Regions from separate parts of the Sporosarcina sp. SAFN-010 genome, predicted to be linked through region 2. Evidence: riboswitches for the same ligand, from Rfam matches in the RefSeq annotation. Region 2 holds a riboswitch; each other region holds the start of a gene.

Region 1 (3,282 bases), on a different contig from region 2:
ATTTACAGATTAAGTCCCACTTTTATAAGTTGTGCAAAGAACATGGTATTGATACTCCATTAACATTCTTCTACGATTGCAAAGTGGATGGACCTTTCAAGGAAGACATGAATTATCCTGTAATCGTGAAGCCGAGTGATACTGTTGTCTATAACCAAAACAAGTTTGCCGGACAGCAAAAAGTGTACAAAGTGAACTCTCTGATTGAATTAAACGAAGTCATTGAAACGGTGAAGAATAGTGGGTACAACGAAGAGCTGATCATTCAAGATTTCATCCCAGGTGATGATACATATATGTGGGATTCGGTTATCTATTCAAATTCAGCTGGACAAACCCAGCTCGTCACGTTTGCACAAGTTGTTTTGCAAGAACATACTGTGACTGCAATCGGAAACTACACAGCTGTGATTACACGATACAACGAAGAAATGATGTACAAGTTGAAAAACTTCTTAGAGGCTGTGGGCTATAGAGGCTTTGCGAACTTCGATTTGAAATATGATCCTCGCGATAAGAAATTCAAAGTTTTTGAAGTGAATATCCGCCAAGGTCGTTCTAGTTACTATACAACGGCTCTAGGACATAACATGGCAAGTTATTTTGTGGATGATTTGATCTACAACAAGCAAAAGCCACTAGTATTGCTCAACAAACCTTTCCTGTTCACAGTAGTTCCAAAGATTGTGCTAAAGAAGTTTGTAACGAACAAGGCAGTTAAGAGAGACATTAAACGTCTTTTGAAACAGAAGCAGTTTGTAAACCCGCTGTTCTACAAAGGGGACAAGCATTTGAAGCGGAAGCTTTATTTGTTCCTTAGACAAGTGAATTATTATAAAAAGTATAAGAACAATAATTGGTGACAACTAAAAAAGCGACAAGAGCGTTAGACCGCTCTTGTCGCTTTTTATTGTGTTTTATTCTCCAAGATCTACGTTGTGATAGACTTGTTGAACGTCTTCGAGGTCTTCGATTGCATCGATCATTTTTTCGAATTGCTCAACTGATGCCGCGTCAAGCTCGACATCGTTTTGTGCAAGCATAGTCAATTCAGCGACTGTGAAATCAGTGATTCCTTCAGCTTTAAACGCTTCTTGAACTTCGTGGAATGCTGTCGGATCTGCGTAAACTAGAACTTGCCCGTCTTCTTCGCTAATGTCATTGACATCCACGTCGTGTTCCATCATCAATTCAAGGACGTCATCTGCTGACTTCCCTTCAATTCCGAAAACAGCAGTGTGGTCGAACATGTATGCAACAGAACCACTCACACCCATGTTGCCTCCATTTTTACCGAACGCTGCGCGTACTTCTGATGCCGTCCGATTGACGTTATTCGTTAACGCATCGACGATGACCATCGATCCATTTGGTCCGAATCCTTCGTAGCGAAGCTCATCGTAGCTCTCTTCTCCTCCACCTTTAGCTTTTTCAATTGCACGTTCAATAATTGTTTTCGGTACACTATATGTTTTTGCACGTTCTAAAACGATTTTAAGAGCTTGGTTCGATTCCGGATCCGGCTCCCCTTGCTTTGCTGCTACATATATTTCGCGACCGAATTTTGCATAGATCCGGCTCGTGTTGGCATCTTTTGACGCTTTCTTCTCTTTAATATTATTCCACTTACGGCCCATTTTGACCACTCACTTTCTGTTTGGATGAATCAGAGTAGAAAATCCTTTTCTTAGTATATCATGACTAAATTCATTGCGGAAAGTAAAAAACGCTGAAACTATGAGACTTGCTACTTACAGAAAAGTATGGCAAAGTAATAAGTGAACACCATACAACTTCATCACTGACAATATGTAGGGGTACCGGAGAACCGGTTGAGATGCATGCGACATGCAGACCCTTTGAACCTGATCTGGGTAACGCCAGCGGAGGGAACATATTCATTCCATAATGATTATGTGACGCGTACTTCCGAAAATCGGGAGTGCGCGTTTTTTTGTTGCAGTGTGAAACTCCAGGAGGGAATTTCATTGAAACGAATACTCACAGTTCTGTTTGCTGCATCGCTTCTCACAGCTTGCGGAGCAGAAAACGAACCAAGCTCGTCAAGTGGAGACGACAAAGAAGCTACCCAAAAAGTCCATTTCGCGCTCGATTGGACACCAAATACGAATCATACTGGTTTGTATGTAGCTCAAGAAAAAGGATACTTTAAAGATGAAGGACTGGATGTAGAAATCATGCTTCCGGGCGAAGCTGGTGCTGATCAGCTCGTAGCATCAGGAAAAGCTGATTTTGGAATCGGTGCACAGGAAGCACTCACAGAAGCACGTGCGGCAGGTATTCCAATCGTTTCGATTGCTGCAATCATCCAACACAATACGTCTGGATTTGCTTCCTTAAAAGAGGCAGGCATAGAATCGCCGAAAGACTTCGAAGGGAAAAATTATGGCGGTTGGGGTGCTCCTGTTGAGCAAGCTGTCGTCGAATCCCTGATGGAAAAAGATAACGGCGACAGCAGTAAAGTAAAGTATATCAACATGGGTTCTTCTGATTTCTTCACAGCGATTCAACGTGATATCGACCTTGCCTGGGTATACTATGGCTGGACAGGCATCGAAGCCGAACAACGTGGAATGGAACTGAACATGCAATATTTGAAGGACTACTCAGAGAATCTGGATTACTATACACCCGTCATTACTACAAATGAAAAACTCATTGCAAAAGATCCCGAGAAGGTGGAAGCCTTTGTTGCAGCTGCTGTAAAAGGGTACCAGTTTGCAATTGATCATCCTGAAGAAGCTGCAGATATCTTAATAAAAGCCGTCCCTGATTTAGATCCAGAGCTCGTCAAAAAAAGTCAGCAATGGCTTTCCCCTAAATATCAGGATGACGCACCTCGCTTCGGCGAACAACAACTGAAAACATGGGAAAATTACGCGGAGTGGATGGATGAGAACAACTTGCTTGAAGGCGAATTCAACGCAAAAGATGCATTCACAAACGAGTTTTTACCAAACTAAGGAGGAAATGAAAATGGCGAATGCACTTGTTAGTATTCAAATAATACCAAAGACCCCAAACGGCGAAGATGTCATTCCGTATGTAGATGCGGCGATTGAAGTGATCGAACAATCTGGTGTTCCTTATCGGGTCGCACCACTTGAAACGACGATGGAAGGCGAACTTGGAAACTTGCTCAGCATTATTGAAAAAATGAACACTCGTATGACTGAATTAGGAGCATCAAGTGTCATTTCCCAAGTGAAAATCTACAGCAATCCTGAAGGTGCTTCTATGGAAAAGCTAACGGAGAAATAC
Region 2 (3,282 bases):
CCAACATCACAACACTTAACAATGTTTTTTTCACGTCCATCACTCCCTTCTTTCTATTACGAATGTCCACAATTATAGTTTCAAAGTTCGAAATATTAGACCGCCTATATGTCTCTTCCCCTAAATCCGCCCATATAAAAGCGTTCCATCCATTTTTGGATAGAACGCTCTCGAATTACCTATTTACTGCTCTAGTAAACGATAGTCAAAATCAGAAAACGACTCAATCAGTTGTCCCTTTTCGTGGAACGATAACGAACGCGTCACATCATTCGGGATGATTAAGCAATGCACGCCTGCGCTTATTGCTGCAATCGATCCGTTATAGGAATCTTCCACAGCAATTGCCTCATCTGGTGTAACACCAAGTCGTTCCAATGCCACTTCGTAAATAGCTGGATTTGGTTTCACTTCATCCACGTCATCTGCTGAAACGATAATCGGGAAATACTCCAGCAAGCCATATTTCGTGAGAAACCCTTCGATCCAATTTCGATTTGAACTACTCGCAACAGCCAGCAAGATCCCTCGTTCTTTTAGTTGTTTTACAGTCTCTAAAAACCCTTCCCGTAAAGCCAATTGTTCCCGAATCGTTTCAAACCGGGTATTGACCTGATCATGGAAAACAGTACGATCCATTGGCACATCGAGCGACTGGTCAATAAAGTCGAATAAGGCTCCATCCGTTGAACCTACCACTTTCACGAATTCCTCTAACGTCAAGTTGAATCCATGCTGCTCCTTCAAGATTTCCTGATAAATATCAAACCATGCTGATTCTGTATCAATAATCGTCCCATCAAAATCGAATATTACCGCCTTCTTCACACCTGTTCCCCATTTCCAAAATACGTTCTAGTTCTCCTGTACCCATTATAGGGGCAAAGACGCATTTGGTCGACCAATTCTCTGGAATTCACCTTGTTATCAGAATACTGTCGTTAACTCTTGTCTTATTTGCTATACTTATTGCATAATCTAATGAATAGAAAAGAGGAGAATACATGCAATTAGTGGCACTATCTACGAGTTTACCTAAGCAAATTAGTACGTCAAAAGGAAAAGAACTCGTGACCGGCATTTGTAAGGAAACAATTCAAGAAGCATTTTTGTCTGTTGATGGTTTCAAAGGCGACGACGTGGCTGATAAAAAACACCACGGTGGACTCGATCGTGCAGTTTGTATGTATCCTCATGAACACTATTCAAAGTGGAATGATGAGTTTGAATGTGTACTTCCACCCGCAGCATTCGGAGAAAATATCACAGCATCCGGCATGACCGAATCTGAAATTTGTATAGGTGATATCTTTACACTTGGAGACGCTGTCATACAAGTGACCCAAGGCAGAATTCCATGCAACACAATTGACCAGCGCCTTGGATATCCTATGATGAAAAACATGATCCAAACCGGATTTACAGGCTACTTATGTCGCGTTCTAAAAGAAGGAATGGTTCGGTCGGATGACCAGATAACGTTACACAAAAAAGATTCACATGGAGTCACAGTACTTGAAGCCAATACAACGTACTTCCATAATCCTAAAGATATCGAAGGAATCCGTCGTGTGTTAGCGATAGAAGCACTCGCTGACGATTGGCGTGATAAGTTCGGCAAACGTTTAGAAATAGCGCTTGCGAACACCTAATATCAAAAAACTATAAGTAGATTGTGAGGTTGCCAGAAAATTTGTACTGTTGTATACTCGAATCACTTACATAACTGACCGTACGGGTGCTTGAGTGAATCAGGCTGAGATAGCAGATGAATCCGCTGCTGACCGCATCTGATCTGGATAATGCCAGCGTAGAGAGCCGTGATCTGAGGATCATTTGGGTACCCGGGAACCCACTCCTCGACCGTCTGCGCTTTCAGACGGTCTTTTTTTGTGAGAACACAAGCAAAAAAGGAGTTGGAGTTCATTGAAAAAGTTAACATTCACCGATTTACTCATTACCATCATGGTCGGTGTCGTGTTCGGTATCCTGATGAAGTTTTGGGATGATCTCTATACTGTCGTCAAACCGATGATGCCAGTAGCGAGACAACTACTCTATGGAATGTGGTTCATGAATGGGGTGTTTGCATTTCTGCTCATCCGTAAGCCTGGTGTCGCATTGATCGCCAGTATTGCTGGCGCAGGACTCTCTGCATTTATCGGCCATGGCTTGGAAGTTCTGATCTATGGATTTGCTCAAGGATTAGCTGCAGAATTGCTGTTTGCCGCATTCCGATATAGGAAGTTCTCTATGATCATCGCAGGTCTTGGAGGGATCTTGTCGTGTGCTGCGAGTTTCGGACTGGACATGTTTTACGGATATGCAGACTTGGAAACTTGGGCGCTCGTTGTAAAGTACGGATTGCGTGCAATTAGTGCATTCATCTTTACTGGAGTATTTGCGGTTCTTATCGTTCGTGCACTCGAAGCAACAGGCGTTACTCAGTCAATACGACCGGTGGCGAAAGAAGAATATTCGCTGCTGGACAGGTGATTTGAATGGAAACCTTAATCTCACACCAACGAGAGGCTGCGCTCAGTATGACCAACTTGCGATTGAAGTTTCCTGGGGAGGATTCCTTGTTGTTTAAGGACCTCTCCTTCTCAGTCAATAAGGGTGAGAAAGTATTGCTGCTCGGTCCGAGCGGCTGCGGGAAGTCCACGTTGCTGCAAGTTGCGAGTGGTATTGTCCCGAATTCCTTTGAGTTACCTATGAAAGCGGAAAAACTTGAGCTTCCGGATTCATGGGGATTTGTCTTCCAAGATCCCGACACACAATTTTGCATGCCTTATGTAGACGAAGAACTCGCGTTTGTATTGGAAAACTTGAACGTACCTCGCCAGGATATGACTGCGCTAATTGTCGAAGCTTTGGAATGTGTAGGTCTTCATCTGCCAGACATTCACACGCCGATTCTTGAACTATCGCAAGGCATGAAACAGCGGCTAGCATTGGCATCCGTTTTGCTGATGGAGCCAGAAGTGCTGTTTTTAGATGAACCTTCCGCTCTTCTCGACCCTGAAGGTACGGACCAAATATGGACGTCCATTCAAGCCGCAACAGCTGAGCAAACTGTCGTAATTGTGGAACATAAAATCGAACAGATTGCTGAGTGGATTGACCGTGTCGTTCTATTTACGGATGATGGAGCAATATTAGCAGATGGTCCACCCGATTCGATTTTTAAAGATTATAAGGAAGAACTCATTCGATATGGCATTTGGTATCCAGGAGTATGGGTTGACTATTTGGATTCAAAAGCATTTAAGACGTTGAGTG
Region 3 (3,282 bases), on a different contig from region 2:
GTTCAGCTGCGATTTCTCCAGACTTTTTATAGAATGCAAGACTCTCAGCTACTGTTTGAAGGGTATCCCCATTACTAACTGCTAAAAATGCTCCAGCCACTGCACTGAGGAGACACCCTGAACCGGTTACAAGCGTCATAAGTTCATGTCCGCCAGATATCCGAATCACTCGTTCTCCATCAGTAACCAGATCCGTTTCACCCGTTACAGCGACTAAACAGTTATTCTGTCGAGCAACTTGCTTTGCTGCATCTGTAATATCAACGTCACCACTTCCGGCGTCAACACCTTTGGCATTCCATGCAACACCAGCAATCGCTGCAATTTCGCCTGCATTTCCTCGGATCAGTGTAAAATCCAACGTGTCTAACAGGTGATCAACTGTTTGCTTACGAAATCCAGTTGCACCCGCACCTACAGGGTCAAGCACGAGGGGATGTCCATGTTGTACAGCACTCTTTCCAGCAGCAATCATCGAATCGACAGTTGTCGAATCTAATGTCCCTATATTCAGAAGGGTACAAGAAGAAATTGCGGCGATATCTGCAGCTTCTTTCAAGGAATCCGCCATAATTGGAGAAGCTCCGAGAGCCAACAAGCCATTCGCCTGGAAATTAGCCACCACAATATTCGTGATGCAGTGTACTAATGGTTTGGTCTGTCTCAGGTCTGTGAGAATGGTATGCTGTCGCATCAAAGCTTTACCTCCGTTTTAGAATCGGCTGCCCACTGTTGTTGAGTCCAAGCCATTTCCCAGAATTGCAATTCATAATGGCTGCTTTTCACGAAGTGGGCTTTCAGTTCTTCACGTTTTTCTAATGAAACAGAATCCGCCAGTTCATTCATGCGGTTAATTTGTTCGCGGGTCGCTTGTTCAAACCATTCGGATCCGTATGTCGCGATCCACTTATCGTAAATGGGATGATTTGGCGTAGCGTTTTTCAATCGTTCACCAATTTCGTAATACAACCAATAGCAGGGGAGTAGTGCTGCTAGCGTATCCGCAATGTCCCCATTCATGGCTGTTCGGTACAGATGAGAAGTATAGGCATAAGCTGTTGGCGCTGCCTCAAACGAGTTGAGGTCCTCATCAGTAACGTCGAGTAATTCAAAGAATCCTTCGTGCAGCGAAATCTCAGCCCCACATGTTTCTTCCGCATGCTGTGCAAAGCGTTGAGTTGTTGCTAAATCTTTTGCTTGCACAGCAGCCAGTGCATGGACTTTTGCAAAATGCTTCAAGTAATACGAATCTTGGAGAACGTAAAATCTGAAAATGTCTTCAGGTAGTGTCCCAGCTGCCAAGTGTTGAACAAACGGATGGTTAAAACTAGCCTCCCAGCTTTCATTACAAAGCTCACGAACTTCTTCACAAAATGTCATTTAAAACCGCCCCTTTCGATGAATGAACCGAAAAAAAGCCACCCCTATCGACTCATCAGTCGAAGGAGCGGCTCGCGTAATAGGAAATTTCAAGGAATCTATAAAGAACTAGACTCGTCCATGTGCGATCCACTTCCCTCCGCTGGTATGAGCCAGATCAGGTTCCAAGGGTCCGCATATCTATACGCGTCTCAGTCTTTTACAAAGACTCCCCCAGTGGGCAATCGTTTTCAGTTTTCTCCCTCACTATATCATAGTTTTAAAAATTGGCAATAAGGGCAAAATACAACTACTACGTGAAAGGAGGCCATGTACATGCCGGATCGCTTTGAAATCACATCTGTCACCCATGAAGTTGGTCGAATTGCATTTGAGTGGGATGATGCAGGTGGAATGTACCACGTGTATAAAGACGGCGAGCACATTTATGAAGGTACATCCCCTGATTTTCAAGATACTGATCTTTTAGCGGACACGTTTTATAAATATACAATCGAACGATATGTAAATGATGAAGTGAAGGACGTGGTCGTCATGCAGACTTCCACATTTTCCATGGAGAAAAACAAAAGCAATCCTCTTCAGTCACTTGTCACGACGACAATCATCGCTAGAACTCAAATCGCATTGTCTTGGGAACGTTTGAGTGACACAGAGACGTATATCATTTATCGCAATGGAGAACAGCTAGACCAGGTGGATACTAATCGATTTATCGACAGGGACTTTAAGATGGATGAACCAATTACGTACGCGATCTATTGTGAGCGGTCCATTGTTCAATCTGAAGTGACCTTCAACAATGCGAGATCTTTCATCGCTAAAGCCTTGGGATTGTTTTTACCAAAAGACAAGGAAAAACCAGCCTACATTGAAGGGTTCACGATGTTGAAATCTATTGATAGCCCCTCTGCGTTATTGACTTCAATTTATGATTATCAAAAACCAGCAACCGTCAACCAATGGAACTTCCGATACAAAACGTTTCTTGAGGCCGACCTAGTTGAGAACCCGAATGTACTCTCCCCTAATCGGTATTTTAAAGGTGACGATCGACAATTTGACCCGGAGTCCGATGCCTTTCGAACTTTTGTAGACATTGAAATCCATACGAACAACCCGGATGATCCCCTTACGTTCACAAAAAGAATAGGTGAAAGTGTTGCCTATGGATTGGATAAAAAAATACGCGACCGCGAAACGGCATCCGATAAAAAAATTATTATGAAAAAGTTTGATTATGGAAGAGATGAAACGAGATTTAACTTAGAACACGCAGTGGGCAACCCATTGACGACAGCTCCAGATATAAACTATGAAGTCCAGGCAGTCCTAAGAAGGAATGGAACGTATGACCTCACTGGTTTCCATGACCAGTCACCGAATCATGAAATCTATTTAAGAAAAGGGGAAACCAATCGATGGATTCCTGTTCATCAAAGCAGAAGTGAAGGACTTGCTTATATGAGTGGAGTTACGGCTTATCAGTATTGGCGTTTTTCCAATATCAATTAACTCAGTTACCTATTGTGACAGCATCATTCTATTCAAGATAAAAGGGAGAGATAAATATGACAAAAACAGCAATCGTTTACTACAGTTCAACGGGCACGAATCATCAGCTAGCTGAATGGGCGGCAGCAGCCGCTGAAGAAGCAGGATCTGAAGTGAAGATGTTGAAAGTGAAAGAAACGGCACCAGCAGCTGCAATCGAATCGAATGCAGCGTGGAAAAAACATCATGACGCAACGCAAGATATTCCAGAAGTGACACCGGAAGACTTGGAATGGGCGGATGCAATCATTTTTAGCATTCCAACACGCTTTGGTAATATTCCTGGACAAGTGCAAAGCTTCATCGACACTGTTGGAGGTCTATGGGCACAAGGCAAACTCGCCAACA

What was found. Region 2 has a riboswitch for thiamine pyrophosphate ahead of ACR65F_RS07795 (ECF transporter S component). Riboswitches for the same ligand answer to the same signal wherever they lie in the genome.
Region 1: it holds a riboswitch for thiamine pyrophosphate, as region 2 does, so the genes downstream of both, ACR65F_RS07230 (ABC transporter substrate-binding protein) here and ACR65F_RS07795 (ECF transporter S component) in region 2, are expected to answer to the same signal.
Region 3: it holds a riboswitch for thiamine pyrophosphate, as region 2 does, so the genes downstream of both, tenA (thiaminase II) here and ACR65F_RS07795 (ECF transporter S component) in region 2, are expected to answer to the same signal.

The regions. Positions count from the first base shown of each region.
Region 1 is NZ_JBPFDS010000004.1:168,801-172,082, reverse strand. It holds gene ACR65F_RS07240 (carboxylate--amine ligase) at 1-863, shown strand, start outside; gene ACR65F_RS07235 (YebC/PmpR family DNA-binding transcriptional regulator) at 918-1,637, opposite strand; TPP riboswitch at 1,804-1,909, shown strand; gene ACR65F_RS07230 (ABC transporter substrate-binding protein) at 1,989-2,984, shown strand; gene ACR65F_RS07225 (thiamine-binding protein) at 2,998-3,282, shown strand, end outside.
Region 2 is NZ_JBPFDS010000005.1:67,983-71,264, forward strand. It holds gene ACR65F_RS07780 (DUF2207 domain-containing protein) at 1-34, opposite strand, end outside; gene ACR65F_RS07785 (HAD family hydrolase) at 184-828, opposite strand; gene ACR65F_RS07790 (MOSC domain-containing protein) at 1,005-1,652, shown strand; TPP riboswitch at 1,725-1,834, shown strand; gene ACR65F_RS07795 (ECF transporter S component) at 1,927-2,496, shown strand; gene ACR65F_RS07800 (ABC transporter ATP-binding protein) at 2,502-3,282, shown strand, end outside.
Region 3 is NZ_JBPFDS010000008.1:73,019-76,300, forward strand. It holds gene thiM (hydroxyethylthiazole kinase) at 1-694, opposite strand, end outside; gene tenA (thiaminase II) at 694-1,380, opposite strand; TPP riboswitch at 1,498-1,605, opposite strand; gene ACR65F_RS10580 (DUF3238 domain-containing protein) at 1,696-2,895, shown strand; gene wrbA (NAD(P)H:quinone oxidoreductase) at 2,952-3,282, shown strand, end outside.